2 regions of the Streptomyces sp. NPDC007929 genome follow, and region 1 is predicted to be linked to the other one. Evidence: predicted binding sites of a transcription regulator. Region 1 holds the regulator's gene; the other holds the start of a gene.

Region 1 (14,763 bases):
GCGGCGGCTGGAGCGGCGGGGCGGGAGCGGGCGGACCGCGCCTCGCCCGGGTCTGGCACGGCAGCGAGAACCGCATCGAGGAACTGCGCCGCGTCCTGGAGAAGGACCCGCCGCAGCCGCTCGACCCGACGGGGTCGTCGTCCCCGTTCGAACGCGGCCGGGAGGGGGGCGGGTCCGGGCCCGTCGACTACCCCTGGCCCGGGGAGGCGCTCGGCGAGGGCGAGTCCGGCTCGGCGCTGGCGTACCGGCTGGTCGCCGGGGGACGACCGCTGGGCACCCTGGTCATCGGGCGCTCCGGGAAGGCCGGCTTCCCCGACGAGATCACCGGCCTCGCGGAGGACCTCAGCCGCCGGGTCGCCCTCGCCATCGGCGCCGCCCGCCAGTACGCCCGCCAGGCCACCATCAGCGCCGTCCTGCAGCGCGGCCTGCTGCCCGGCGCCGTGGCCGAGATCCCCGGCATGCGCAGCGCCCTCGTCTACGAGCCGTGCGACAAGGGCGGCCCGAGCGGCGACTTCTACGACCTGTTCCCCGCCGGTGCCGGCCGCTGGTGCTTCGCCGTCGGCGACGTCCAGGGCAAGGGGCCGGAGGCGGCCGTCGTGATCGGCCTGGCCCGGCCCTGGCTGCGGCTGCTGGCCCGCGAGGGCTACCGGGTCGCCGACGTCCTCGACCGTCTCAACCAACTGCTCCTCGACGACGCCACGGAGGCCGCCGACGCCGCGGCCCGGGCGCTGGTGGCCGCGGGCGCGCGTCCCACCCCGCCCGGTGACGGGCCCCAGACGCGCTTCCTGTCCCTGCTGTACGGCGAACTCGTGCCCTTCGACGGCGGCGTCCGCTGCACCGTCGCCTCCGCCGGGCACCCGCTGCCGCTGCTGCTCGGGGCGGGCGGCGAGGTCCACACGGCCGCGCAGCCCCAGACCCTCCTCGGGGTCGTGGAGGACGCCACCTACACCAGCGAGACCTTCGAGCTGCGCTCCGGCGACACGCTGCTGTGCGTAACCGACGGCGTGACCGAGCGCCGCTCGGGCTCCCGCCAGTTCGACGACGGGGACGGGCTCGCGACCGCCCTGGCCGGGTGCGCCGGGCTGGACGCGGATCTGATAGCCGAGCGGATCAAGCGGCTGGTGCACGACTTCGGGGCCCGGCCGCCCGCGGACGATCTCGCGCTGCTGGTCCTCCAGGCGGACTGACCGGCGCTCTGCCGGCTCCCGGCGGACCGACCGGCGCTCTGCTGGTCCTCCGGGCGCAGGGGCGCGCGCCGGTGCTGGACAATGGAAGGCATGCCTTCCGCACTCCCCGACGGTGAGCCCGTCCCCGACGACGGCGCGCTGCCCGCGTCCGCGCTCGCCGGGGCCGCCGACCGCCCGCTCGGGTTCTACCTGCACGTCCCGTACTGCGCGACCCGCTGCGGCTACTGCGACTTCAACACCTACACCGCGACCGAGCTGCGCGGCACCGGTGGGGTGCTGGCGTCCCGCGACAACTACGCCGAGACGCTGGCCGACGAGATCCGCCTGGCGCGCAAGGTGCTGGGTGACGATCCACGTCCCGTGCGCACGGTGTTCGTGGGCGGGGGCACGCCCACGCTGCTGGACGCCGGGGACCTGGTGCGGATGCTCAAGGCCGTGCGGGACGAGTTCGGGCTGGCGGAGGACGCCGAGGTCACGACCGAGGCGAACCCGGAGTCGGTGGACCCCGGGTACCTGGCCGCCCTGCGCGAGGGGGGCTTCAACCGGATCTCCTTCGGCATGCAGAGTGCGCGGCAGCATGTCCTGAAGGTGCTGGACCGCACGCACACCCCCGGGCGGCCCGAGGCGTGTGTGGCGGAGGCCCGGGCGGCCGGGTTCGAGCATGTGAACCTCGACCTGATCTACGGCACGCCGGGGGAGTCCGACGACGACTGGCGGGCGTCGCTGGACGCGGTGCTGGGGGCCGGACCGGACCATGTCAGCGCGTACGCCCTGATCGTCGAGGAGGGGACGCAGCTCGCGCGGCGGATCCGGCGCGGTGAGGTGCCGATGACCGACGACGACGTGCATGCCGACCGCTATCTGATCGCTGACGAGGTGCTCTCGGGCGCCGGGTTCGAGTGGTACGAGGTGTCGAACTGGGCGACCTCTCGGGCCGGGCGGTGTCTGCACAACGAGCTGTACTGGCGGGGAGCCGACTGGTGGGGGGCCGGGCCCGGGGCGCACAGCCATGTGGGCGGGGTGCGGTGGTGGAACGTCAAGCACCCGGGGGCGTACGCGGGGGCGCTGGCTTCGGGGAGGTCGCCGGGGGCCGGGCGGGAGGTGCTGTCGGAGGAGGATCGGCGGGTCGAGAGGGTTCTGCTGGAGTTGCGGCTGCGGGAGGGTGTGCCGTTGTCGCTGCTGCGGGCGCAGGGGTTGGCCGCCGCACGCAGGGCCTTGTCCGACGGGCTGCTTCAGGAAGAGCCGTACGGGGAGGGGCGGGCTGTGCTGACCTTGCGCGGGCGGTTGCTGGCGGACGGGGTTGTTCGGGACCTCGTTGACTGAGGTGCCGGTGCGTTGGTGCTGGGGGCGGGGCGATGCGCGGCTCGGCGCGACGAGGTGCCGCTGCGCCCACCCGTGCCGCCCTTAGCGGCACGCATGCCCGCAGCGGGGGCGGCACGCATGCCCGCAGCGAGGGTGCTACGTCGTCACGAAGTCGATCAGTTCTTCCACCCTGCCCAGCAGTTCCGGCTCCAGGTCCTTGTACGTGCGGACGCCCGACAGGATTCGTTGCCAGGCCGCGCCCGTGTTCTCCGGCCAGCCCAGCGCCCGGCACACGCCGGTCTTCCAGTCCTGGCCGCGCGGGACCCGGGGCCACGCCTCGATGCCCAGGGACGACGGTTTCACCGCCTCCCAGATGTCGATGTAGGGGTGGCCCACGACCAGCGCGTGCTCGCTCGTCACCGACTGGGCGATGCGCCACTCCTTCGAGCCCGGCACGAGGTGGTCCACCAGGACGCCCAGCCGTGCGTCCGGGCCTGGGGCGAACTCGGAGACGATCGACGGCAGGTCGTCGACGCCCTCCAGGTACTCCACGACCACGCCCTCGATGCGCAGGTCGTCGCCCCACACCTTCTCGACCAGCTCGGCGTCGTGCCGGCCCTCGACGTAGATGCGGCCGGCGCGGGCCACCCGTGCGCGGGCGCCGGGGACGGCCACCGAGCCCGAGGCCGTGCGGGTGGGACGTGCCGGTCCGCCCGGCGCGGGGCGGACCAGGGTCACCACCCTGCCCTCCAGCAGGAAGCCGCGCGGCTCCATCGGGAACACCCGGTGCTTGCCGAAGCGGTCCTCCAGCGTCACCGTGCCCGCCTCGCAGCGGATCACCGCACCGCAGAAGCCGGTCCCCGGCTCCTCCACCACCAGGCCGGGCTCCGCCGCGACCTCCGGCACCGGCTGGGGCTTCTTCCACGGCGGGGTCAGATCGGCGGAGTACTGGCGCATTCGGATGACGATAGGAGAAGGCGACCGGTGATCACCGCGACACGCCGAAACGCGCCGCCAGCGCGTCCCGTTGCGCCCGTACGAACGCCGCGTCCACCACCGCTCCGTGACCGGGCACGTACACCGCGTCCTCACCGCCCAGGTCCAGCAGCCGGTCCAGGGCGGCCGGCCAGCGCGACGGCACCGCGTCGGGGCCCGCCTGCGGCTCGCCCGACTCCTCGACCAGGTCGCCGCAGAACACCACCTCCGGATCACCCGGCACCAGCACCGCCAGATCGTGCGCGGTGTGCCCGGGGCCGACGTTCGCCAGCAGCACCTGCCGCCCGCCGCCCAGGTCGAGGGTCCACTCGCCGGAGACCAGGTGGCCGGGCGGGGCCAGCCGCTCCGCCGCCTCCCGCGCCGTGGGCGCCGCGAGGCCCTGGCGCACCGCGTCCTCGCGCAACTCCTCGCGGTCCCGCGCCCGCGACAGCACCGCGTCCACGCCCACCGCTCCGAACACCTCGGTGTCCGGGAGGGCGGCGGCGCCGAGGACATGATCGAAGTGCGGGTGGGTCAGCGCGAGATGTGTCACACGGTGACCGGTGAGCGCCCGCGCCTGCGCGCCCAGTTTCGCGCCCTCGGCGAGGCTCGACCCCGCGTCGATCATGAGGACCGCGCCCTCCCCGGCCACCAGCCCGATCGTGCAGTCCCACACCGGCAGCCGGCACCGCCCCACACCGGCGGCCAGGCGCTCCCATCCGAGGTCTTCCCAAGTCACCGTCATACGGCGACGCTAGCGGTGCGCCCCGCTCGGGGCACGGCGCCGCACGACCAGCCTTGCCGGGGGTGTACCCCACCGCCGTACACTGGGCCGGGGAATGCTGGCACTCGCACGCGCAGAGTGCCAGGCTCAACGGGCAGGACCACGGGCGGACGACTTCTGGAGGTGTGCGCGATGCTCAGTGAACGCAGGCTCCAGGTGCTGCGCGCCATCGTCCAGGACTACGTCGGCACCGAGGAGCCGGTGGGTTCCAAGGCCCTCACCGAGCGGCACAGCCTCGGCGTCTCCCCGGCGACCGTCCGCAACGACATGGCGGCCCTGGAGGACGAGGGGTACATCGCCCAGCCGCACACCAGTGCCGGGCGCATCCCCACCGACAAGGGCTACCGGCTGTTCGTCGACAAGCTCGCCGGTGTCAAGCCGATGACCGCGCCCGAGCGGCGTGCGATCCAGAACTTCCTCGAAGGCGCGGTCGACCTCGACGACGTCGTGGCGCGCACGGTGCGGCTGCTCGCGCAGCTCACGCGTCAGGTCGCCGTCGTGCAGTACCCCTCGCTGACCCGTTCGACCGTGCGGCATGTGGAGTTGCTCTCCCTCGCCCCCGCGCGGGTGATGCTCGTGCTGATCACGGACACCGGGCGGGTCGAGCAGCGGGTGGTCGACTGCCCGGCGCCCTTCGGCGAGGCCTCGCTGGCGGATCTGCGCGCCCGGCTCAACAGCCGTGTGGCGAACCGCCGTTTCGCGGATGTGCCGGGTCTGGTGGAGGATCTCCCGGAGGCGTTCGAGCACGAGGACCGGGGTACGGTCTCCACGGTGCTCTCCACACTCCTGGAGACGCTCGTCGAGGAGAACGAGGAGCGGCTGATGATCGGCGGCACCGCCAATCTGACCCGCTTCGGGCATGACTTCCCTCTCACGATCCGGCCGGTGCTGGAGGCGCTGGAGGAGCAGGTCGTGCTCCTCAAGCTGCTCGGCGAGGCGCAGGATCCGGGCGTGACCGTACGGATCGGTCATGAGAACGCCCACGAAGGACTCAACTCCACGTCCGTCGTGTCGGTCGGCTACGGTTCGGGCGGCGAGGCAGTCGCCAAGCTCGGCGTGGTCGGACCGACCCGCATGGACTACCCGGGAACGATGGGAGCGGTACGCGCAGTGGCACGGTACGTCGGACAGATCCTGGCGGAGTCGTAGTGGCCACGGACTACTACGCCGTACTCGGCGTGCGCCGCGACGCGTCGCAGGAAGAGATCAAGAAGGCCTTCCGGCGGCTCGCGCGCGAGCTGCACCCGGACGTCAACCCCGATCCGAAGACCCAGGAGCGGTTCAAGGAGATCAACGCCGCTTACGAGGTGCTGTCGGACCCGCAGAAGAAGCAGGTCTACGACCTCGGCGGCGACCCGCTCTCGCAGGCCGGTGGCGGCGGCGCGGGCGGCTTCGGAGCCGGTGGTTTCGGAAACTTCTCGGACATCATGGACGCGTTCTTCGGCACGGCGTCGCAGCGCGGACCGCGCTCGCGCACTCGCCGCGGCCAGGACGCCATGATCCGTATCGAGGTCGAGCTCGACGAGGCGGCCTTCGGCACGACGAAGGACATCCAGGTCGACACGGCCGTCGTCTGCAACACCTGCAACGGCGAGGGCGCGGCCCCGGGCACCTCCGCGCAGACCTGTGACATGTGCCGCGGCCGCGGTGAGGTCTCGCAGGTCACCCGGTCCTTCCTGGGCCAGGTCATGACGTCCCGCCCCTGCCCCCAGTGCCAGGGCTTCGGCACCGTCGTGCCGACCCCGTGCCCGGAGTGCGCGGGCGACGGCCGGGTCCGCTCCCGCCGTACGCTCACGGTCAAGATCCCGGCCGGTGTCGACAACGGCACGCGGATCCAGCTCGCCGGTGAGGGCGAAGTCGGCCCCGGCGGTGGTCCGGCCGGTGACCTCTACGTCGAGATCCACGAGCTGCCGCACAGCACGTTCCAGCGGCGCGGCGACGATCTGCACTGCACGGTGACGATCCCCATGACGGCGGCGTCCCTCGGCACGAAGGTGCCGCTGGAGACGCTCGACGGCATGGAGGAGGTCGACATCCGCCCGGGCACCCAGTCCGGCCAGTCGATCCCGCTGCACGGCCGGGGCGTCACGCACCTGCGCGGCGGCGGACGCGGCGACCTCATCGTCCACGTCGAGGTCCAGACCCCGACCAAGCTCGACCCCGAGCAGGAGCGCCTCCTGCGAGAGCTCTCCAAACTCCGCGGAGAGGAACGCCCCACGGGGCAGTTCCAGCCGGGGCAGCAGGGGTTGTTCTCGCGGTTGAAGGATGCCTTCAACGGGCGCTGACGCGAGCGGTCGGGTCGTTGCCGGGGGTCCGGGGGTTGTCCCCCGGGCGGGCACAGTCGGCCGGGGCAGCAAGGGTTGTTCTCTCGGTTGAAGGATGCCTTCAACGGGCGCTGAGACCGCCCGTGCTTCTGGTCTATGCCAGTCGGCAGGCCGGTTTCGGGGTTGTTCGGAGGACGTGACAACATGCGGTCATGTCCTCCGCACTGACCGATCTCTTCCCCCTCCCGATCGTGCAGGCCCCCATGGCGGGCGGCGTCTCCGTACCGCAGCTCGCGGCGGCCGTGTGCGAGGCGGGCGGGCTCGGGTTCCTCGCCGCCGGGTACAAGACCGCCGACGGGATGTACCAGGAGATCAAGCAGCTCCGGAGCCTCACCACCAGGCCCTTCGGCGTCAACGTCTTCATGCCGCAGCCGGAGTACCCGGCTGCGAGCAGCGGCTCCACCGGAGCGGCCGGCGCCGCGCTCCCCTCCGCGGCCGCCGTCGACGTCTACGCCCACCAACTGGCCGGCGAGGCCACCTGGTACGAGGCCGAGCTGGGCGATCCGGACAGCGGACGTGACGACGGCTTCGAGGCCAAACTCGTGGTGCTGCGCGACAACCCCGTGCCGGTGGTGTCGTTCCACTTCGGCGTCCCGGGCCGCGAGGTCGTCGACACCCTGCACCGCGTCGGCACCTTCGTCCTGGCCGCCGCGACCACCCCCGACGAGGCGCGGGCCGTCGAAGGGGCCGGTGCGGACGCGGTCATCGTCCAGGGCATCGAGGCGGGCGGCCACCAGGGCACCCACCGGGACATCCCCGAGACGGACGGGTCCGGCATCGGGCTGCTGTCGCTGGTCGCCCAGGTCCGTGAGGCCGTCGGCATCCCGATCGTCGCCGCCGGGGGCATCATGCGCGGCGGGCAGATCGCCGGGGTCCTCGCGGCGGGCGCGAGCGCGGCCCAGTTGGGCACCGCCTTCCTCGCCACGCACGAGTCGGGCGCGAACGCCCTGCACAAGCAGGCGCTGACCAACCCGCTGTTCGTCCGCACGGAACTGACCCGGGCGTTCTCCGGGCGGCCCGCGCGCGGCCTCGTCAACCGGTTCCTGCGCGAGCACGGCCCGTACGCGCCCGCCGCCTACCCGGAGATCCACCACCTCACCGCGCCGCTGCGCAAGGCCGCCGCCAAGGCCGGTGACGCGCAGGGCATGGCGCTGTGGGCCGGGCAGGGGCACCGGATGGCGCGGGAGCTGCCCGCCGGGCAGCTGGTCGAGGTGCTGGCCGGGGAACTGGCCGCAGCCCGCGCCGCGTTGGCGGGCGGGGGTGCGCTGTGACCGCGCCGGTGTTCGTGGTCGAGCACTTCGACGCGGGCGGCGGCGGCCGGTACGTCCTCGACGGGCCGGAGGGGCGGCACGCCGTCTCCGTGAAGCGGCTGCGCGCCGGTGAGGACGTCGTCCTCACGGACGGGGCGGGCCGCTGGGCGGACTGCGTGGTGCTCGACACGGAGGGCAAGGACCGGCTGATCGTCCAGCTGGACTCGGTGTCCGAGGAGCCCGCGGAGCAGCCCCGGGTCACCGTCGTCCAGGCGCTGCCCAAGGGCGACCGGGGCGAGCTCGCCGTCGAGACGATGACCGAGGTCGGCGTCGACGCGATCGTGCCGTGGGCGGCGGCGCGCTGCATCACACAGTGGAAGGGCGAGCGCGGGGTCAAGGCGCTGGGCAAGTGGCGGGCGACGGCCCGGGAGGCCGGCAAGCAGTCCCGCCGGGTGCGCTTCCCCGAGGTCGCCCAGGCGGCGACCACCAAGCAGGTAGCCGCCCTGCTGGCCGGGGCGGACTTCGCCGCCGTGCTGCACGAGAGCGGGGACAGGCCGTTGGCCACTGCCGAACTGCCGGCCACGGGTGACATCGTGCTGGTGGTAGGGCCCGAGGGAGGCGTCGCGCCGGAGGAACTGGCGCTGTTCGAGGAAGCGAGGGCCAAGCCGTACCGCCTCGGGCGCAGTGTGCTGCGCACCTCGACCGCCGGGACGGCCGCCGCGGCCGTACTCCTGGCACGCACCGGACGCTGGTCCTGACCCCCTCGGACCGTGGACGTGAAGGGCCGGCGCGTCTCAAGGGCCCCGAGAGCGACCTGCCGGGGCGTCAGGAGTGGCTGATGTCGCGCCGCTGACGCCTTTGCGCCCTACCGCGCGACCCCCGTCAGTGGCAGGCTCCCTCCATGGGGGTTTCGACGAGGATTCGACCCGGGCGGCGCGGGCGGCGGGTGGCGGTCGCGGCGGCGTTCGCCGTGCTGGCGGTGGGCGGCGCCGTCGCCTGTGAGCCCGGCGCCATCAGCTCCGCGTCCGTCGCGTACACCACCGACGAGACGGTGACCAAGGAGCTCAACCGGCAGAAGGCGGGCGTGCGTTGGCTCACCTGCACCGCCTCCTACGGGGACAGCGGCGGGAAGTCGTCACCCTCGGCGCGTGAGCGGACCGTCGCAGAAGTCGACTGCCAGGGCGAGACCAAGGACGGCAAGGACATCACCGTCGACGGCAAGGTCACCCACGCGGTGAACGGCGCCTGCGTACGCGGGAACATCACCGCCAAGGTGGACGGCAAGGTGTGGTTCCAGGTCGACGGCCTCGGCGACTGCGACTCCACCACCCCGCCCCCCGTCGGCGGGCCCGGCGGCGGCGGGCCCGGGCCGACCGTCACCGTGACCGTGACCCAGACCGTCTGGTGCGACCGGTACCCGGACTGCCGTCCCGTCGAGGGCAAGTGATCCGAACCCTGTCCGCGCGGCGTGGTCCCTGCATAGGGTGATCAGGTGACATCGTCTGCTTACCTCCGGTTCCCCCATGTGCACGGTGACCTGGTCGCCTTCACCGCCGAGGACGACGTGTGGCTCGCCCCGCTCGACGGCGGCCGGGCCTGGCGGGTCAGCGCCGACAACATGCCGGTGACCCAGCCCCGCATCTCGCCCGACGGCACCACCGTCGCCTGGACCTCCACCCGCGACGGTGCCCCCGAGGTGTTCGTCGCCCCGGTCGACGGCGGCCCGGCCAAGCGGCTGACGTACTGGGGCAGCCTCAAGACACAGGTGCGCGGCTGGACCCCGGACGGCGAGGTGCTGGCGATCAGCACCCAGGGGCAGGCGAGCCTGCGCCGCACCTGGGCACGCGCCGTCCCGCTCGACGGCGGCCCGGCCACCACCCTGCCCTACGGCCCCGTCGGCGACGTCGCCCACGGCCCCCACACGGTGCTGCTGTCCGCGCCGATGGGCCGCGAGGCCGCCTGGTGGAAGCGCTACCGCGGCGGTACGGCGGGCAAGTTGTGGATCGACCGCGAGGACGACGGCCAGTTCACGCGGCTGCACGAGGACCTCGACGGCAACCTCGAGTACCCCTTCTGGGTGGGGGACCGGATCGGCTTCCTCTCCGACCACGAGGGCACCGGAGCGCTCTACTCCTCCCTCGCCGACGGCTCCGACCTGCGCCGCCACACCCTCCTCGACGGCTTCTACGCCCGGCACGCCGCGACCGACGGCACCCGGGTCGTCTACTCCAGCGCCGGTGAACTGTGGGTGCTGGACGACCTGGACGGGGCCGAACCGCGGCGGCTGGAGGTGCGGCTGGGCGGGCAGCGCGTCGATCTCCAGCCGTTCCCGGTGAACGCCTCCCGGTGGTTCGGCTCGGCCTCCCCCGACCACACCGCGCGCGGCAGCGCGGTCGCCGTACGCGGCTCCGTGCACTGGGTCACCCACCGCGCCGGACCGGCCCGCGCGCTGGCCTCGGCCCCCGGCGTGCGGGCCCGGCTGCCGCGCACCTTCCGCGCGGACGGCGAGCAGTGGGTGGTGTGGGTGACGGACGCCGAGGGCGACGACGCCCTGGAGTTCGCGCCCGCCACCGGACTCGCCCCCGGGGTGACACCCCGCCGGCTCGCCGCCGGTCAGCTCGGCCGGGTGCTGGACCTCGCCATGGCGCCCGACGGCAGCCGGGCCGCCGTGTCCTGCCACGACGGGCGGCTGCTGCTCGTGGAGCGGGAGACGGGCGAGGTGCGGGAGGTCGACCGCAGCGAGGACGGCGACGTGTCGGGCCTCGTCTTCTCACCCGACTCGACCTGGCTGGCCTGGTCCCACCCCGGCCCCCGGCCGCTGTGCCAGCTGAAGCTCGCCAACACCACCGACCTGTCGGTCACCGAGGCCACCCCACTGCGCTTCCAGGACTACGCGCCCGCCTTCACCATGGACGGCAAGCACCTCGCGTTCCTGTCGACCCGCTCCTTCGACCCGGTCTACGACGAGCATGTCTTCGACCTGGCCTTCGTGGTGGGCGCCCGGCCGCATCTGATCACCCTCGCCGCCACCACGCCCTCCCCGTTCGGGCCGCAGCGGCACGGCAGGTCCTTCGAGACGCCCGACCGGGAGGAGACCCCCGACAGCGAGGGCACCCCCACCACCCGCATCGACCTCGAAGGCCTCGCCGACCGCATCGTGCCCTTCCCGGTCGAGGCCGCCCGCTACACCAACCTGCGCGCCGCCAAGGACGGTGTGCTGTGGCTGCGCCACCCGGTCACCGGTGTGCTCGGCGCGTCCCGGGCCACCCCGGACGACCCCGAGCCCAAGTCCGAGCTGGAGCGCTACGACCTCGCCCAGCAGCGCGTCGAGCACCTCGCCGTCGACGCCGACCACTTCGCCGTCAGCGGCGACGGCAAGCGGGTGCTGCTGTGGACCGACGGGCGGCTGAAGGTCGTCCCCAGCGACCGGCGTGCCTCAGGCGACGACGACAGCGACTCCAACATCACCGTCGACCTGGGCCGGGTACGCCAGTTCGTCGACCCGGCGGCCGAGTGGCGCCAGATGTTCGACGAGAACGGCCGCATCATGCGCGACCACTTCTGGCGGCCCGACATGAGCGGCGTCGACTGGGACGGCGTCCTCGACCGCTACCGGCCCGTCGTGGACCGCTGCGCCACCCACGACGACCTCGTCGACCTGCTGTGGGAGGTGCAGGGGGAACTCGGCACCTCGCACGCCTACGTCACCCCGCGCGGCGGCTCCGGCGGCGGGCCCCGCCAGGGTCTGCTCGGTGCCGACATCTCCCGCCACGAGGACGGCAGTTGGCGCGTCGACCGCATCCTGCCCTCCGAGACCTCCGACCCGGACGCCCGCTCCCCGCTGGCCGCCCCCGGCGTCGCGGTGCGCCCCGGCGACGCCATCGCCGCGATCGCCGGTCAGCCGGTCGACCCCGTGCTCGGCCCCGGCCCGCTGCTGATCGGCACGGCGAACAAGCCGGTGGAGCTGACCATCTCCCCGTCCGGCGGCGGCGACCCGAGGCACGCCGTCGTCGTGCCCGTAGCCGACGAGGAACCCCTGCGCTACCACGCCTGGGTCGCCGACCGCCGCGCCTACGTCCACGAGAAGTCCGGCGGCCGTCTCGGCTACCTCCACGTCCCGGACATGCAGGCCCCCGGCTGGGCGCAGATCCACCGCGACCTGCGCGTCGAGGTCGCCCGCGAGGGCCTGGTCGTCGACGTCCGCGAGAACCGCGGCGGCCACACCTCGCAGCTGGTCGTCGAGAAGCTGGCCCGCCGTATCGTCGGCTGGGCCGTCCCGCGGGGCATGCGCCCCTACAGCTACCCGGAGGACGCCCCGCGCGGCCCCGTCGTCGCCGTCGCCAACGAGTTCTCCGGCTCCGACGGCGACATCGTCAACGCGGCGATCAAGGCCCTCGGTCTCGGCCCGGTCGTCGGCACCCGCACCTGGGGCGGCGTCATCGGCATCGACAGCCGCTACCGCCTGGTCGACGGCACCCTGGTCACCCAGCCCAAGTACGCCTTCTGGCTGGAGGGCTACGAGTGGGGCGTGGAGAACCACGGGGTGGACCCGGACGTGGAGATCGTCCAGCGCCCCCAGGACTACGCGGCGGGGAGGGACACCCAACTGGACGAGGCGATCAGGCTGGCACTGGAGGCACTGGAGACCAGTCCGGCGAAAACGCCCCCCGCCGTACCGACCCTTTAAGGGGCGCGGGGCTGGGTCGATGTGCGGCTCCGCCGCGTGGGCGCGACCAGCCACGACCGGCCCCGCACCCGACGACGATACGATGCCCACGACGGACCACATTCGGCCAACCCCCGGAGGGAAAATGGCAGGGGAGCCCCAGGAAGACTGCCTGTTCTGCAAGATCGTCGCAGGCACCATCCCGGCGACCATCGTCCGCCAGACACAGACGACGATCGCGTTCCGCGACATCAACCCCCAGGCCCCCACTCACGTCCTGATCATCCCCAAGGCGCACTACGAGAACGCCGCCGCCCTCGCCGCCGCCGACCCGGCCCTCACCGCCGACGTGGTCCGCGAGGCCCAGGCCGTCGCGGACGAGGAGAAGCTCGACAGCTACCGCCTCGTCTTCAACACCGGCAGCGGCGCCGGCCAGACGGTGTGGCACGTGCACGGCCACGTGCTCGGCGGCCGGGGCCTCGACTGGCCCCCGGGGTGATCCGCCTTGTCCGTACGCGAACTCGTGGTGCTCGGCACCGCCTCCCAGGTCCCCACCCGGCACCGCAACCACAACGGCTATCTGCTCCGCTGGGACGGCGAGGGCATTCTCTTCGACCCCGGCGAGGGCACGCAGCGCCAGATGCTGCGTGCCGGGGTCGCCGCGCACGACCTGAACCGGATCTGCGTCACGCACTTCCACGGTGACCACTCCCTCGGTCTCGCCGGAGTGATCCAGCGCATCAACCTCGACCGGGTCCCGCACCAGATCACCGCCCACTACCCGCGCTCCGGGCAGCGCTTCTTCGACCGGCTCCGGTACGCCACCGCCTACCGTGAGACCGTCGGCATCACCGAGGCCCCGGTCGACGCCGACGGGCCGCTGGCCCGCACGGGCGGCTACACCCTGGAGGCCCGGAAGCTGTGGCACCCGGTGGAGTCGTACGGGTACCGGATCGTCGAGCCCGACGGCCGCCGCATGCTGCCCGAGCGGCTCGCCGCGCACGGCATCAAGGGCCCGGACGTCGGACGGCTCCAGCGCGAGGGCTCGCTCGGCGGAGTCTCACTCGACGACGTCAGCGAGACGCGGCGCGGGCAGCGCTTCGCGTTCGTCATGGACACCCGGCTCTGCGACGGTGTGCACGCGCTCGCCGAGGGCTGCGACATGCTCGTCATCGAGTCGACGTTCCTCGACGACGACGAGGAACTCGCCGTCGAGCACGGGCATCTGACGGCGGGCCAGGCGGCCCGGGTGGCCCGGGACGGCGGCGTGCGGCACCTCGTGCTGACCCACTTCAGCCAGCGCTACACCGACCCGGACGCGTTCGAGCGCCAAGCCCGCGCCGCCGGGTACGAGGGTGAGCTGACCGTGGCCCATGATCTACTCCGGGTACCGGTTCCGAAGCGTCGGTGAAACGGCCGTACGATGAATTGATGTCCCTCCCCAAAGCCGAACTGCACCTTCACATCGAAGGCACCCTGGAACCGGAGCTGGCCTTCGAGCTCGCCGCGCGCAACGGCGTCACCCTGCCGTACGCCGACACCGACGCGCTGCGCGAGGCCTACCGGTTCGAGGACCTGCAGTCGTTCCTGAACCTGTACTACGAGCTCATGGCCGTCCTGCGCACCGAGCGGGACTTCGAGGACCTGGCGAACGCCTATCTCGCCCGGGCCGCCGCGCAGGGCGTGCGGCACGCGGAGATCTTCTTCGACCCGCAGGCCCACACCGCCCGCGGTCTGGAGATCGGCACGGTCGTCGAGGGGCTGTGGCGGGCGCTGGGGAGCAGCGAGGCCAACCACGGTGTCTCGACCCGGCTGATCCTGTGCTTCCTGCGCGACGAGTCCGCCGAGTCGGCCCTGGCCACCCTGGCGGCGGCCGAGCCGTTCCTGGACCGCATCACCGGCGTCGGCCTGGACTCCGCGGAGGTCGGGCACCCGCCGGTGAAGTTCCGCGAGGTCTACGACAGGGCCGCCGCGCTCGGTCTGCGACGGGTCGCCCACGCCGGTGAGGAGGGCCCGCCGCAGTACATCACCGAGGCGCTGGACGTCCTCGGTGTGGAGCGGGTCGACCACGGGCTGCGCTGTGTGGAGGACCCCGCGCTGGTGGAGCGACTGGTGCGCGAGAGGGTGCCGCTGACGCTGTGCCCGCTGTCGAACGTCCGGCTGCGCACGGTCGACACCCTCGCCGACCACCCGCTGCCCGCCATGCTCGACGCGGGCCTGATGTGCACGGTCAACTCCGACGACCCGGCCTACTTCGGCGGCTACGCGGGCGACA
Region 2 (14,763 bases), on a different contig from region 1:
CGGTCGGCAGGGGGCCCGGCACGTGGTCGGCGTGCAACCGGATCGACGACAGCTGCGGGCGGCCCACCTCGACGATCGCCGAGTCGCTGATGGCGTGCCGCACCCGCTGGTAGCGGTCGCGCCCGGCCCGCCCGGCCACCCAGATCTCGTCGTAGACCTTGCTGACCCGGTTGCTGCTGGCGAGCTTGTCGCTGTCGCCGTGCCCTATGAAGACGTGCTTGGCCTCGGCGACCCGCAGCATGTGCACGTTCTTGCCCGCGTTGCCCGGGTAGAGCACGACCCGAAGCTCGGGCAGCTCCAGCTGCGCCACGTCGTCGGCCTTCGGCACGCACAGGACCGGGATCGACGTACGGCCGAGGTAGCGGAACGAGGCCCGCTCCCGCAGGATGATCAGCGGCCGCCGGTCGAGCTGCTCCAGCGTCTCGATCCACATGTTGACCTGGTACATGAAGTCCCGGGACACGGACGCGAAGCTGAAGTACAGCGCCACCTCCGGCCGGTATCCGGCCAGTTGGCGGTTGACCTCGGCGATCACCTCGTCGCCCGACGGCATCCGGCGGGCCCGGCGCAGCTGCCCGAGCAGCGCCACCACGGCCGCGACCGCGAGCCCGGCGGTGACCGCGAAGCCGAGGGCCGCGGGCTGCCAGGCCCCCACCGCGAGCGCGGCGAGCAGCCCCGCGTGGGCCGGGAGGTCCAGGTGCAGCAGCTTGCGCAGGAACCGCCGGTAGAGCAGCGCGGGCGGGGACTGCGGTATGCCCGCCCCGCTCATGTCGAGGTTGCGCACGACGACCGGCAGCGTGCGCCGCCGCCGGATGGCGTGGTGCACGGCCGTGAACATGATCACCAGCGTGAAGTGGGCGGCGAACACGGCCAGCGCGGCGACCAGCACGGCGCCGGGCGCGTCCATCCGCTCGGCCAGCGCGAGCAGCATCACCGTCCGCACGGCGAACCGCATCGTGCGGGTCAGCTGCAACGCGGCCAGCCGCCGCACGAAGGCGGGCGAGCGCGTGTGCAGCACCTCGTCGGCGGCATACGTCACCGCCGAGGCGGCGGCGAAGCCCCACAGTGACGGGAGCAGCGCGAAAACCGGCAGTGCGGCGAATCCGGCGGCGAACAGGAACACGAGAAAAAGGTCGGTCTTCCCGCGCACACGCAGGACACCACACAGCCAACGGAACGTCATGGGGAGTGCTTTCTCTGGGAAAGGACGTGTATTTCCGGAGTGGCGTGCGGTGGGGCGAACGCCGGTGTGTATGCGCGATACGCCTGTTCGACGGCAATGAGGGGTGAATGGTTGTACACCTCCCGGCCACCATTACTTCACCGTGACTTGGGCTCCCGGTTGACCTGCCGCACGCGCGCCCGCAGCGTCTCCTTCACGGGCAGCGACCGCAGTACGTCGGTGAGGTGCTCGGCCGTCCGTACGTTGCACCGCCCCAAGTCGACCAGCGCGAACGGTTCGTCGCTCGCGCCGGTCACCGGGTCGACGCCCAGCGACGGCAGCACGACCCCGACTCCGGCGAGGGCGTCCCGCAGCGATTGCACGATCTCTTCGGTCGAACGCACGGTTCCCTACCTCCACGCTGAGTTTGTGATTCTCCACACAGCGTGGCCGAGCCGCCTCTAGCCTGGCCAGATACGGCGGTCCAACAACCCGATCTGTGTGACAGGGAGTTGCCCATGCCCGGTTCCAGGGACCTCGACCCGTCCTCCTCCCCGCGGGCCCTCCTGGGCGCGGAACTCCGCCACGCCCGCGAGAAGGCCGGCCTCAGCCAGGAGGAACTGGGGCAGCGGTTGTTCGTGAGCGGGTCGTTCATCGGGCAGCTGGAGGCGGGGACGCGGCGGTTGCAGGCGGAGTACGCCCGTTTGCTGGACGAGGAGTTGGGGACGGGGGACTTCTTCCAGCGGAACTGTGGGGCGGCGGCGAAGTCGAAGTATCCGGACCACTTCGCGGAAGCGGCGGAGGCGGAGGGCCGGGCTGTGGCCATCAGAGAGTTCGCATCGATGCTGATTCCCGGCCTGCTCCAGACACCCGCCTACACCCGGGCGGTGTGCCGCGCATATCAACCGACCGCACCCGATGAGGAGATCGAGAAGAGGGTGGCCGCCCGTATGGAGCGGACTCGCATCCTCGACGATCCAACAAAGCCCTTGTTGTGGGCCGTGATTGACGAGTCTGCCCTGCGGCGGGTGACAGGCGGGGCGGAGGTCATGGCCGAGGCCCTGCGACACATCAGCGGCATGGCCCGCCGCAGCCGGTCCATCGTGCAGGTGCTGCCCTTCGACGCGGGGGCGCACCCGGCCATGCAGGGGTGCGTCAAGCTCATGGACTTCGACGACGCACCTCCGCTCGCCTACCTCGAAGGTGTCGGCACAGGGCGGCTGGACGACGACCCCGCCACCGTGGCGGAGTACCGCTTCTACTACGAGTTCCTGGCAGCCTCTGCACTCTCGCCTGAGAAGTCTCTAGCCCTGCTCGAAGCAATGACGCAGGATTACGACCATGAGGAACATGCCTGAGTGGTACAAGTCCAGCTACAGCGGCGGGAGCGGCGACAACTGCCTGGAAGTCACCCAGGCATTCCCTGACGTCATCCCCGTCCGCGACTCCAAGACCCCCCACGGCCCGAAGCTCGTGTTCCGGGCCACCGCCTGGTCCGCTTTCGTCGAGAACCTCAAGGACGAGACGGCTTGAGCTTCGGGATCCGAGCTTCGAGCTCTCTTTTCAAGGATTGGGTGGAGGGCTTCAACCCACCCTCCCACCCGGCGAGTTGACGCGACGCATCCGGTTTGCCACGGACAGTCACCTGCCTCTACCGTTCCTGAACAAGCAACAGCCCCCGCCCGGTGCGCCAACACCTGCGGGGGCTTAACCATCGAGATCGGAAGCAACGATCCCATGGCTGACGCCAACTTTAGTGCCGCCTCCCCGTCCGCGCACCCCATGGCGGGGCCGGGCTACGGCAAACGCACGCCCCCCGGCCAATCCCCGCGCACGAACCACGACTTCGCCCACCTCCCACCCCGCGAAGCCGCCATCGCCACCTACCTGGACCGGCTCCCCGACGGCGCGGACATCTCGGTAAAGACGCTGGCCAAGCAGCTCCCGTACGGACAGTGCGCCCTGGGCACCGCCCTCAACCGCATCCAGCAGGCGGGCCACCTGCGTCGAGGCCGGGAGTGCATCACAGCCGACGACGGCAGCTCCCGGTGGATCACCCGTTCGTGGTGGTCCCGCACCGCCCGGGATGACGACTGGTGGACAGCGTTCACCCGCGGCGACGCACCACCGCCACAGGCAGCCCGCCCCACCCGCTCCCGCGCCCACATCCTCCTGGCCGCCCTCGGCCGCACAGCCCCCGCCCTGTCCCTCTCCCAGACCGACTGCGCGACGCTCGCCCCCCTGGTGACGGACTGGTTCGAGCGGGGCGCCTCGGAGGACGACGTACTACGGGCGCTCACCGCCGGCCTGCCGACGCCCGTCCATCACCCCGCCGCCCTGGTCCGCACCCGCCTGACCAGCAAAATCCCGCCGCCACCCACCCCAAGACCGCCCCTACGGGTCCTGGAGTGCGCGAACTGCGGCGCCCCGGGGCGTCCGGAGACCCTGCCAGGGGGGCGTTGCAGCGCCTGCCGGGGCGAACGCGCCCCCGCGCAACCCCCCGCACCCGTTTCCGCCCCCACGGTCCACGCCCACGCGGCCGGGATCCGAGCCGCGATGTCCCGCCGACGTCACGATTGCGCCGACTGAGGACAATGGAGTCATGAACCACGCCCAGCTGACCGCCCTCGGCCGCGCCCTCCGGCTCCTCGGGGAGCACGGGGAGGCCCTCACCGTCGATACCCCGGACGCCAAGCTGCACGAGGTCAAAGCCGATCTGAAGCGCGCCCTGGACCTGCTGGACGAGAGTGTCACGGGCGCCGCGCCCAGTACCCGCTGCCCCGAGCACCCGAACGGCCCGGTCGACGAGGCCGCCCCCGATCTGTGTCTGCTGTGCGAGACGCGACGCAGGGCGGCCCGCCGGGCGGAGTTCAACGGTCCCGCCCCGCAAGCCCGGCCCGCCGAGCCCGCGCCGTCCCGTTACGGCGTGCGCGGCGACCGCCCCCAGCCCCAGCAGCGCTGGCTGGCGGAGCTGTGGAACGGTCAGGCCTGGCAGCTGTGCGGCACTCCGCGCCGGGACCGGCGCGAGGCGGAACTGTTCATCAACGCCCAGCGCAAGGCCCCCCGGGCCGCCATGGCGTACCGGCTGGTCCACGAGTTCACCGACTACGAGGTGCTGCGGGTGTGGGGGACGCCGATGCGGACCGACATCGAGCCCATGGGCAACCTGTAGGTCACCCCAGCAGCGGCAGGGGCGGGAACTCGTACCCCTCCCACAGCCGCCGCGACCGCTCCTCCGGATACGCCCGCACCTCCGGCTCCGTGTCCAGCACCTGCACCAGCCGCCGCTCGTCGTCGTACGCCGGCCAGCCCGGGTCGCCCGACCTCGCGAAGGACGTCCAGGACGCGCGGAAGCGAGCGGACAGCGCGAGGGCCTCGGCGGACGGCTCGACGCCCGCGAACAGCAGCAGCCCCAGGTCCGCCCCGTAGGTGCCGAAGAGCAGTGGGATGTCCAGGCCGTGGCAGGCGCCGAGCGCGCCGCCGTTGCCGGGGGCCGGCCAGGTCAGTTCGTAGACGTGGGCGTGTCCGCCGCCCGCCCGCTGCGCCTCGGCCAGGCGCAGGGACGGCATGTTGAACAGCCAGTCCGTCTGGACGCGTTCGTAGAGCTCGCTCGGGGAGGCGTCGGGGAAGGCGTCGCGGTACGCCTGTTCGCCGCTGGGGGCGAACAGGCTCAGGGCCGAGGCGGCCCTCTCCTCGGATATCTGGCCGAGCCGGCCCGCCATGGCGATGAAGAGGCGGTACTCGTCGCGGTTGTGGCCCACGAGGAGGTCGACGTCCCGCGCCGAGCCGGAGCGCAGCGCCTGCCACGGGGTCGTCGGCAGGACCTCGCCGTCGACGACCGGCGCGAACGGGGTGACCGTGGGCGCCGCCTGCCCCCAGCGGTCGATGCGCTGGAGCATCTTGGCGCTCAGCGTCTCGCCCGCCGACGTCAGCCGCCGCGGGTCGATCGTCGAGAGGTCGGCGACCGTGGGGCGCGAGCCCACCTCGGCGGCGAGGGCGGTGCCGATGTCCCGGGCAAGGGCGTCGGAGAAGTACGTCCCCGGCACGCTCTGGGCGATCGCCCGCCGGAACAGCCCGGCCGCGCGGGGCATGGAGAGCAGCGAGGCGACCGAGCCCGCCCCCGCGGACTCCCCGAAGACCGTGACCTGGCCGGGGTCGCCGCCGAACGCCTCGACGTTGTCCCGCACCCACTCCAGCGCGGCCACCTGGTCGAGCAGTCCGCGGTTGGCGGGCGCCCCCTCGATGTGCGCGAAACCCTCCATGCCCAGGCGGTAGTTGAGGGACACGACCACCACATCGCCCTCGGTGGCGATGTGCCGGGCGTCGTAGCCGGGGCTGCCGGAGTGGCCGAGCTTGTAGGCACCGCCGTAGATCCACACCATGACCGGGCGGCGGGCCGCCGGGTCGGGGTCGGGGGTCCAGACGTTGACCGTGAGCCAGTCGTCGCCCTCGGGGAGATCGAGCAGGCCCGGGCCGCCCAGGCTGCCGAGGTCCTGCGGGGGCGGCGGGCCGAAGGCGCGGGCCTCCCGTGTGCCGTCCCAGGGCCGGGCCGGACGGGGCGCCTGGAAGCGGGCCTCGCCCACCGGCGGCGCGGCGAAGGGGATGCCCCGGAAGACCGCGAGCCCCGCCTCCCTGCGGCCCCGGACCGCCCCGCCGGTGGTGCGCACCACCGGCCCCGGCTGCCCGGCGGAATCGTCGTGCGGCGGGCGGGACTCGGTCGTCGTCATCGGGATCTCCTCACTCCGTACGGGTGAACAAACGCTCGGTCAGTGTCCCTTGACCGAAGCGAGCAGATCCAGGGCCTCAGGTGACGGTGGTCAGCTGAGGGACTTCAGCGACGCCGGGTCGTAGGACGCCAGCTCCTCCAGGCGGCCGTCGAGCACCTTGCGGGCCCACTCGGGGTCCTGGAGCAGGGCGCGGCCGACGGCGACCATGTCGAACTCGTCGCGCTCGAAACGGTCCAGGAGGTTGTCGAGGTCGCCGACCTCGGCGCCCTGGCCCTGGAGGGCCTTGATGAAGTCGCCGTTCAGGCCGACCGAGCCGACGGTGATGGCCGGCTTGCCGGTGAGCTTCTTCGTCCACCCGGCCAGGTTCAGGTCGGAGTCCTCGAACTCGGGCACCCAGTAGCGGCGGGTGGAGGCGTGGAAGGCGTCGACACCGGCCGCCGCGAGCGGGGCCAGGATGGACTCCAGCTCCTCGGGCGTCTCGGCGAGGCGGGCGTCGTAGGCCTCCTGCTTCCACTGGGAGTAGCGGAAGATGACGGGGAAGTCTGCGGAGACGGTCTCGCGGACGGCCGCGACGATCTCCTCGGAGAGCTTGACGCGGGCGACCCGGTCGCCGCCGTAGGCGTCGCCGCGACGGTTGGTGCCCTCCCAGAGGAACTGGTCGAGCAGGTAGCCGTGGGCGCCGTGCAGCTCCACGCCGTCGAAGCCGATGCGCTCGGCGGCCGCGGCGGCCTCGGCGAACGCGCCGATGACCGCGTCGATGTCGACCTGGGTCATGGCCTTGCCGGTGGGCTCGTCGGCGCCGATGCGCAGACCGGAGGGGCCGACGGCGGGGGCGTCGGCGAACGGGGGCTCGCCCTGGTTGCGGACCATGCCGATGTGCCACAGCTGGGGCACGATCGTGCCGCCCGCCGCGTGCACCGCCTCGGCGACCTTCGCCCAGCCCGCGAGCTGCTCCTCACCGTGGAAACGCGGCACACGATCGCTCTGCCCGGCCGAGTCGTGGCCGACGTAGGTGCCCTCGGTGACGATCAGGCCGACTCCGGCGGCGGCGCGGCGCGCGTAGTACGAGACGACGTCCTCGCCGGGCACGCCACCCGGGGAGAACATCCGGGTCATCGGCGCCATCGCGATCCGGTTCGGAACGGTCAGGCCGCCCAGCGACACGGGCCGGGAGAGGATTTCGGCGGCGCGGGATGCGGAGGCGGCGAGGGTCATACGGAGGACTCCTTCGGGGGTACCGGCTGGTATGTGCATACGCATTGGATGCAAGCTTCAACCACCCGGCCCGGCCCCGCCATCCCACCCTCGCTGTGATCCCGGACACGCGGGAGAGTGCACCCCCGGACACGCCCGAGGGCGGCACCCCCTGCCTGAACAGGAAGTGCCGCCCTCGGTAAGACCGTTGATCAACCGGGGAATCCCCAGGGGTCGATCAGAAGTCCATGTCACCGCCCGGCATGCCGCCACCGGCGGGCGCGGCGGCCTTCTCCGGCTTGTCGGCGATGACGGCCTCGGTGGTGAGGAACAGCGCGGCGATGGAGGCGGCGTTCTGCAGAGCGGAACGGGTCACCTTCGCCGGGTCGATGATGCCCTCGGCGATCATGTCGACGTACTCACCGGTCGCGGCGTTCAGGCCGTGACCGACCTGGAGGTTGCGGACCTTCTCCACGACGACGCCGCCCTCGAGACCACCGTTGACGGCGATCTGCTTCAGCGGGGCCTCCAGCGCGAGCTTCACGGCGTTGGCGCCGGTCGCCTCGTCACCGTCGAGCTCCAGCTTCTCGAAGACCTGGGAGGCCTGGAGCAGGGCCACGCCACCACCGGCGACGATGCCCTCCTCGACGGCCGCCTTGGCGTTGCGCACGGCGTCCTCGATGCGGTGCTTGCGCTCCTTGAGCTCCACCTCGGTGGCGGCACCGGCCTTGATGACGGCCACGCCGCCCGCGAGCTTCGCCAGGCGCTCCTGGAGCTTCTCGCGGTCGTAGTCCGAGTCGCTGTTCTCGATCTCGGCGCGGATCTGGTTGACCCGGCCGGCGACCTGGTCGGCGGAGCCGGCACCGTCGACGATGGTGGTCTCGTCCTTGGTGATGACGACCTTGCGGGCCTTGCCCAGCAGGTCGATCGTGGCGTTCTCCAGCTTGAGGCCGACCTCCTCGGAGATCACCTCGCCGCCGGTGAGGATGCCGATGTCCTGCAGCATCGCCTTGCGGCGGTCGCCGAAGCCCGGGGCCTTGACGGCGACGGACTTGAAGGTGCCGCGGATCTTGTTGACGACCAGGGTCGACAGGGCCTCGCCCTCGACGTCCTCGGCGATGATCAGCAGCGGCTTGCCGGACTGCATGACCTTCTCGAGGAGCGGCAGCAGGTCCTTGACGTTGCTGATCTTCGAGTTGGCGATCAGGATGTACGGGTCGTCGAGGACGGCCTCCATACGCTCCATGTCGGTGGCGAAGTACGCCGAGATGTAGCCCTTGTCGAAGCGCATACCCTCGGTGAGCTCCAGCTCCAGACCGAAGGTCTGGGACTCCTCGACGGTGATGACGCCTTCCTTGCCGACCTTGTCCATGGCCTCGGCGATGAGCTCGCCGATCTGGGTGTCGGCGGCGGAGATGGAGGCCGTGGAAGCGATCTGCTCCTTGGTCTCGACATCCTTCGCCTGCTCCAGCAGGGCGGCGGAGACGGCCTCGACGGCACGCTCGATACCACGCTTGAGGGCCATCGGGTTGGCGCCGGCGGCTACGTTGCGCAGACCCTCCTTGACCAGGGCCTGGGCGAGAACGGTCGCGGTGGTCGTACCGTCACCGGCGACGTCGTCCGTCTTCTTGGCGACTTCCTTGACCAGCTCGGCGCCGATCTTCTCGTACGGGTCCTCGAGCTCGATCTCCTTGGCGATGGAGACACCATCGTTGGTGATCGTGGGCGCGCCCCACTTCTTCTCGAGGACGACGTTGCGGCCCTTGGGGCCGAGCGTCACCTTGACGGCGTCCGCGAGCTGGTTCATGCCGCGCTCGAGGCCGCGCCGCGCCTCCTCGTCGAACGCGATGATCTTGGCCATGTGAAGTGGTCCCTCCAGGACTGGGGGTGATTACTTCGGACCGCGCCCGCGCCCGCGACGGACGGCTCGCTTGCCTTGTGGTTCCTTCCCCACCCGGCCTGCGGGCCTCACCGACCCGGTCCTTACGTTGTCACTCTCACCTTCAGAGTGCTAACGCAATGATTAGCACTCGACCCCTGCGAGTGCAAGCGCCTCCCGGGGATCGGGCGGGGGCGTCAGCCGCCCGCGAACACTGTCCCGCGGGGTGTTCGAGCATGCGGAAGGGCCCGCACCCCGGGGGGTACGGGCCCTTCTGAGAAGACCGGTGCTGATGCGTTGGTCGTGGTGCGCGTTCAGGCAGAGACGCGAACCATGTCGGCCTGCGGTCCCTTCTGGCCCTGCGAGATCTCGAACTCGACCCGCTGGCCCTCTTCAAGGGTGCGGTAGCCGTCCATCTGAATCGCGCTGTAGTGGACGAAAACATCCGCACCACCGTCGACCGCGATGAAGCCGTACCCCTTCTCCGCGTTGAACCACTTGACGGTGCCCTGAGCCATGCCTAACTCCCCTATTACTGGCCCTTGCACAGATCCACACTTCGCGGACCCGGGTCAGACCTCACCCCCCACGGTTGGGGGCGTGCGCCGGAACGCGTCGACCGCGGCTGAATGTATCTGTCCAACTGCCGTCTGCAACAGGTCAATCGGACGAGAATTCTGGACGCGCCGGGTCCGGAATGTGGGGAGAATTCGCCCGAGTTCAGGGCAAGTCGGGCCACACAAAGGGAACAAAAGCCGCAAAAGATGCGCACACTTTGGCTACATCTTGTCGGGCTCGCAGCGGGAATTCAGGGTTCCGATCAGGGGATCGGGACCGCGTTCCCCAACTGTACCGCGCTCAATCACGCAGAATTGCCCCCTCCGCTTCTCTCACGGAGGGGGCAATTCGATGAACTCTCAGTGACGGCCGTTACCGAAGGTAATGATCAAGCCGTCCGACCGGTTCAGCCGCCGGCGACGGCGGGAATGATCGACACACCGGCACCGTCGGGCGTGGCCGTCTCCAGCCCCTGCTCGAACCGCACGTCGTCGTCGTTGACGTACACGTTGACGAACCGGCGCAACTTGCCCTGGTCGTCCAGCACCCGGGCGGCGATCCCGGTGTGGTTCTTCTCCAGATCGGCGATGACCTCGCCGAGGGTCCCACCATCGGCGGACACCTCAGCCTGGCCGCCGGTGTAGGTGCGCAGGATCGTGGGGATGCGAACGGTGACGCTCATATCTTCAAAACCTCCGGGTTGGGTGACGCACCTGCTCTTAGGGGCGCGGGGCTGTGTCGATTTGCGGCTCCGCCGCGCGGGCGCGACCAGCCCCCACCGGCCCGCAGCGAACGACGATCAGACGAGCCCGGCTTCCCGGAACGAGTCCAGGTTGGGCCGAATCGTCGCAGTGAGCCCGGTACCCGCCACCGCGTCCAGCGTCTTCAGCCCATCACCCGTGTTCAGCACCACGGTCGTCAACGACGGGTCGAGCAGCCCGCTCTCGATCAGCTTCTTGGCGACACCCACGGTCACACCACCGGCGGTCTCCGCAAAGATCCCCTCGGTCCGCGCGAGCAACTTGATCGCATCGACGACCTGCTCGTCGTTCACGTCCTCCACCGCCCCACCGGTCCGCCGCGCGATGTCCAGCACGTACGGCCCGTCCGCGGGATTCCCGATCGCCAGCGACTTGGCGATCGTGTTCGGCTTCTGCGGGCGCACCACGTCATGCCCGGCCTTGTAGGCGACGGACACCGGCGAGCACCCCTCGGCCTGCGCACCGAAGATCTTGTACGGCTTGTCCTCGACCAGACCGAGCTTGATCAGCTCCTGGAGCCCCTTGTCGATCTTCGTCAGCTGCGAGCCGGAGGCGATCGGCACGACCAGCTGGTCGGGGAGCTTCCAGCCGAGCTGCTCGCAGATCTCGTACGCGAGGGTCTTGGAGCCCTCGGCGTAGTACGGCCGCAGGTTGACGTTGACGAAGCCCCAGCCCTCGCCGGCCGGGTCGCCGATCAGCTCGGAGCAGAAGCGGTTCACGTCGTCGTAGTTGCCCTCGATGCCGACGAGCTCGCCGCCGTAGACCGCGGCCATGACGACCTTGCCCTGCTCCAGGTCGTGCGGGATGAACACGCAGGAGCGGAACCCGGCGCGGGCCGCGGCGGCGCCCACCGCACCGGCCAGGTTGCCGGTGGAGGAGCAGGAGAGCGTGGTGAAGCCGAAGGCGCGCGCGGCCTCCAGGGCCTGGGCGACGACGCGGTCCTTGAAGGAGTGCGTGGGGTTGCCGGAGTCGTCCTTCACGAACAGCTTGCCGGCGTCGACGCCCAGCTCGCGCGCGAGGTTGTCGGCCTTGACGAGCTTGGTCCAGCCGGGGTTGATGTTCGGCTTGTCCGCGACGTCGGCCGGGACCGGCAGCAGCGGGGCGTAGCGCCAGATGTTCGCGGGTCCCGCTTCGATGCGCTTGCGGAGCTCTTCGGTGTCGTAGGCCGAGAAGTCGTAGGCGATCTCCAGCGGGCCGAAACACTCCTGGCACGCGAAGACCGGGCCGAGGGGCACACGGTGGCCGCACTCGCGGCAGCTGAGCGCGGCGGCGGGGCCGAGGTCTACGGTGGATTCAGTGGTGCTTGCAACAGTCTGCGCAGCCATGTGAGGCGAGGCCCTTTCTCCTCATCTTCCTCACGACGCATCTCGCCGTGAGACGGATTTGGCACCTTCCCGAGCCGGGAGCCTCGCGCTGGTGGTCGACAGTGACCTACGAGTACCGACTGGAGGGTTGCCGGGGCTTCATCGGGCCGTTTCCCTCTGCCCCTCTGGATGAGCTGTATGTGGTTGTAGGCGGCGGGTGACCCCGGACATGCGATGGTCATCCGCGTTGTTCAAGACTGTAACCGACGACCCGGACAGTTGAGATAGTCGTCCGAACCGCGAGATGACTGTACCCGTCAGCCGCTACGGCGGCGGGCAACCCGTCCCGCCGAGAGTACGCAGAGGAGCCGCCACGGTGCTGGAAGAAGTCGAGCGCTGGCTGAGCACCCGTTCCTGGTCAGCGAACGAGCGCCCGCTCCACCAGATCCTCGCCGCGAAGCAGCGCACGGGCCGGACGGTCAGCGTGGTGCTGCCCGCGCTCAACGAGGAGGCGACGGTCGGCGACATCGTCTCCGTCATCCGCCATGACCTGATGCGGCAGGTGCCGCTCGTCGACGAGGTGGTCGTCGTCGACTCCGGGTCCGCCGACCGCACCTCCGAGGTGGCCGCCGCCGCGGGCGCCCGGGTGGTGCACCGGGACGCGATACTCCCGCGCCTGCCCGCCGTGCCCGGCAAGGGCGAGGTGCTGTGGCGTTCGCTCCTGGTCACCCGCGGCGACATCGTCTGCTTCGTGGACGCGGACCTCAGGGACTTCTCGTCCGACTTCGTCTCCGGGATCGTGGGCCCGCTGCTGACGGATCCGGACGTGGAGCTGGTGAAGGCCATGTACGACCGCCCCCTCGGCGGCGCCGCCGGGCAGGGCGGCCGGGTCACCGAGCTGATGGCGCGCCCGCTGCTGAACATGCACTGGCCGCAGCTGGCCGGTTTCGTGCAGCCGCTGGGCGGCGAGTACGCGGCCCGCCGCTCCCTGCTGGAGCAGCTGCCCTTCCCCGTCGGGTACGGCGTGGAGCTGGGCATGCTGGTGGACGCCCTGCACCTGGTGGGCCTGGACGCCCTCGCCCAGGTGGACGTGGGGGTGCGCAAGCACCGGCACCAGGACGGGCAGGCGCTGGGCCGGATGGCCGCCGCGATCTACCGCACGGCCCAGCTGCGGCTGGCCCGCGGGCATCTGATCCGGCCGTCCCTGACGCAGTTCGAGCGAGGCGAGGACGGCTTCGAGCCGCGGACGTACTCCGTGGACACCGAGGAGCGTCCGCCGATGGTGGACATCGCCGAGTACCAGGCGCGGAAAGCGGCCTGACCGGGACGGTTTTCGGCCGGACGCGGCAGATCCGCACGTTTGAGCGTTCGGGGGCCGGGCTAGGTTGAGGCTTATGTCTTCGACGAACGGTGCTGCGCAGGTGCTGGTGGCCTCCAACCGGGGTCCCGTCTCGTACACGGTGGGCGAGGACGGCTCGCTGGAGGCCAAACGGGGCGGTGGCGGGCTGGTCTCCGGGCTCTCCGCGATCGGCTCGGACGCGGACGCGCTGTGGGTGTGCTCGGCGCTGTCCGACGGCGACCGCGAGGCCGTACGGCGCGGGATCGGCGAGGACGGCGTGCGGATGCTGGACATCCCGGCCGACGTGCACGCCGACGCGTACAACGGCATCGCCAACTCGGTCCTGTGGTTCGTGCACCACATGCTCTACCAGACACCCCTGGAGCCGGTCTTCGACGCGGAGTTCCGGCGGCAGTGGGCGTCCTACGAGGCGTACAACCGGGCGTTCGCCGAGGCGCTGGCCGAGGAGGCCGGGCAGGGCGCGGCGGTCGTGGTGCAGGACTACCACCTGACGCTGGTGCCGGGCATGCTCCGCGAGCTGCGGCCCGACCTGCGCATCGGGCACTTCTCGCACACGCCGTGGGCGCCGCCCGAGTACTTCCGGATGCTGCCGGACGACGTGGCCGGGCAGGTGCTGCGCGGCATGCTCGGCGCGGACCGCCTCGGCTTCCTCACCGAACGCTGGGCGGAGGCGTTCACCGCGTGCGCCGAGCGGTTCGCGGGCGGGCTGGGCGGCACGCGGGTCGGGGTGCACGGCCTCGGCGCCGACGCGGACTTCCTGCGCAAGCGGGCCCACGAGCCGGACGTCGAGGAGCGGATCACCGCGCTGCGGCAGGAGATCGGCGAGGGCCGGCGCACCATCGTCCGGGTGGACCGCACCGAACTGTCCAAGAACATCGTGCGCGGCCTGCTGGCCTACCGCCGCCTGCTGGAGACGCACGCCGAGTGGCGCGAGCGGGTGGTGCACGTCGCCTTCGCCTACCCCTCCCGGCAGGACCTCGCGGTGTACCGGGACTACACGGCCGAGGTGCGGCGGGTCGCCGACGAGATCAACGCCGAGTACGGCACGCCCGGCTGGACTCCGGTCGTGCTGCACGTCAAGGACGACTTCGCCCGCTCCCTGGCCGCCTACCGGCTGGCCGACGTGGCCCTCGTCAACCCCATCCGCGACGGCATGAACCTCGTCGCCAAGGAGGTCCCGGTGGTCTCCGACGCGGGCTGCGCGCTGGTGCTGTCGCGGGAGGCCGGGGCGCACGAGGAGCTGGGCGAGGACGCCGTCACGGTGAACCCCTACGACATCACGGGTACGGCGGCGGCCCTGCACGAGGCCCTGTCGATGCGCCCGGAGGAACGCGCCGAACGCTGCAAGCGCCTGGCCGCGGCGGCGACGGCACTGCCACCGGCACAGTGGTTCGTCGACCAGCTCAACGCGTTGAGGGGCTGAGGGCCGCATGAGCAGCCTTCCCACCCCCGCCACGAAGGCCGGGCAGGACGGCCTCGACGCCCTCCTCGCACAGCCCGGCAAGGCACTGATCGGGCTCGACTTCGACGGGACCCTCGCGCCGATCGTGGCCGACCCGGAGCTGGCCCGGGCCCATCCGGAGGCGCTGCCCGCGCTGGCCGCCCTCGCCCCGAAGGTCGCCGCGGTGGCGGTGGTCACCGGCCGGCCGGCCGAGGTCGCGGTGCGCAACGGCGGCTTCGCGGACGCGCCCGGCCTGGAGCACCTCGTCGTCCTCGGGCACTACGGCGCCGAGCGGTGGGACGCCCGCAGCGGCAAGATCACCGCACCCGACCCGCACCCCGGCGTCGCGGCCGTACGCACCGAGCTGCCCGGGCTGC

What was found. The regulator HrcA, encoded in region 1, represses chaperone genes, less so after heat shock. The targets are predictions, from matches to a motif close to TTNGCACTCNGNNNNNCNGAGTGCNAA.
Region 2: groL (chaperonin GroEL) is a predicted target of HrcA. The motif match lies at 9,072-9,098, and genes of this name have one in related genera.

The regions. Positions count from the first base shown of each region.
Region 1 is NZ_JBIBKD010000002.1:598,886-613,648, forward strand. It holds gene ACFZDE_RS07485 (SpoIIE family protein phosphatase) at 1-1,187, shown strand, start outside; gene hemW (radical SAM family heme chaperone HemW) at 1,278-2,510, shown strand; gene ACFZDE_RS07495 (DUF3097 family protein) at 2,646-3,446, opposite strand; gene ACFZDE_RS07500 (MBL fold metallo-hydrolase) at 3,478-4,209, opposite strand; gene hrcA (heat-inducible transcriptional repressor HrcA) at 4,381-5,397, shown strand; gene dnaJ (molecular chaperone DnaJ) at 5,397-6,533, shown strand; gene ACFZDE_RS07515 (nitronate monooxygenase) at 6,725-7,843, shown strand; gene ACFZDE_RS07520 (16S rRNA (uracil(1498)-N(3))-methyltransferase) at 7,840-8,580, shown strand; gene ACFZDE_RS07525 (hypothetical protein) at 8,724-9,269, shown strand; gene ACFZDE_RS07530 (S41 family peptidase) at 9,360-12,509, shown strand; gene ACFZDE_RS07535 (HIT domain-containing protein) at 12,634-12,987, shown strand; gene ACFZDE_RS07540 (ribonuclease Z) at 12,994-13,899, shown strand; gene ACFZDE_RS07545 (adenosine deaminase) at 13,920-14,763, shown strand, end outside.
Region 2 is NZ_JBIBKD010000006.1:162,364-177,126, reverse strand. It holds gene ACFZDE_RS21585 (hypothetical protein) at 1-1,123, opposite strand, end outside; gene ACFZDE_RS21580 (hypothetical protein) at 1,321-1,566, opposite strand; gene ACFZDE_RS21575 (Scr1 family TA system antitoxin-like transcriptional regulator) at 1,681-2,520, shown strand; gene ACFZDE_RS21570 (DUF397 domain-containing protein) at 2,504-2,695, shown strand; gene ACFZDE_RS21565 (hypothetical protein) at 2,945-3,751, shown strand; gene ACFZDE_RS21560 (hypothetical protein) at 3,765-4,334, shown strand; gene ACFZDE_RS21555 (carboxylesterase family protein) at 4,336-5,889, opposite strand; gene ACFZDE_RS21550 (NADH:flavin oxidoreductase) at 5,980-7,104, opposite strand; gene groL (chaperonin GroEL) at 7,322-8,944, opposite strand; gene ACFZDE_RS21540 (cold-shock protein) at 9,277-9,480, opposite strand; gene ACFZDE_RS21535 (MoaD/ThiS family protein) at 9,927-10,202, opposite strand; gene thrC (threonine synthase) at 10,320-11,606, opposite strand; SAM riboswitch class I at 11,625-11,781, opposite strand; gene ACFZDE_RS21525 (glucosyl-3-phosphoglycerate synthase) at 11,962-12,906, shown strand; gene ACFZDE_RS21520 (trehalose-6-phosphate synthase) at 12,980-14,368, shown strand; gene otsB (trehalose-phosphatase) at 14,376-14,763, shown strand, end outside.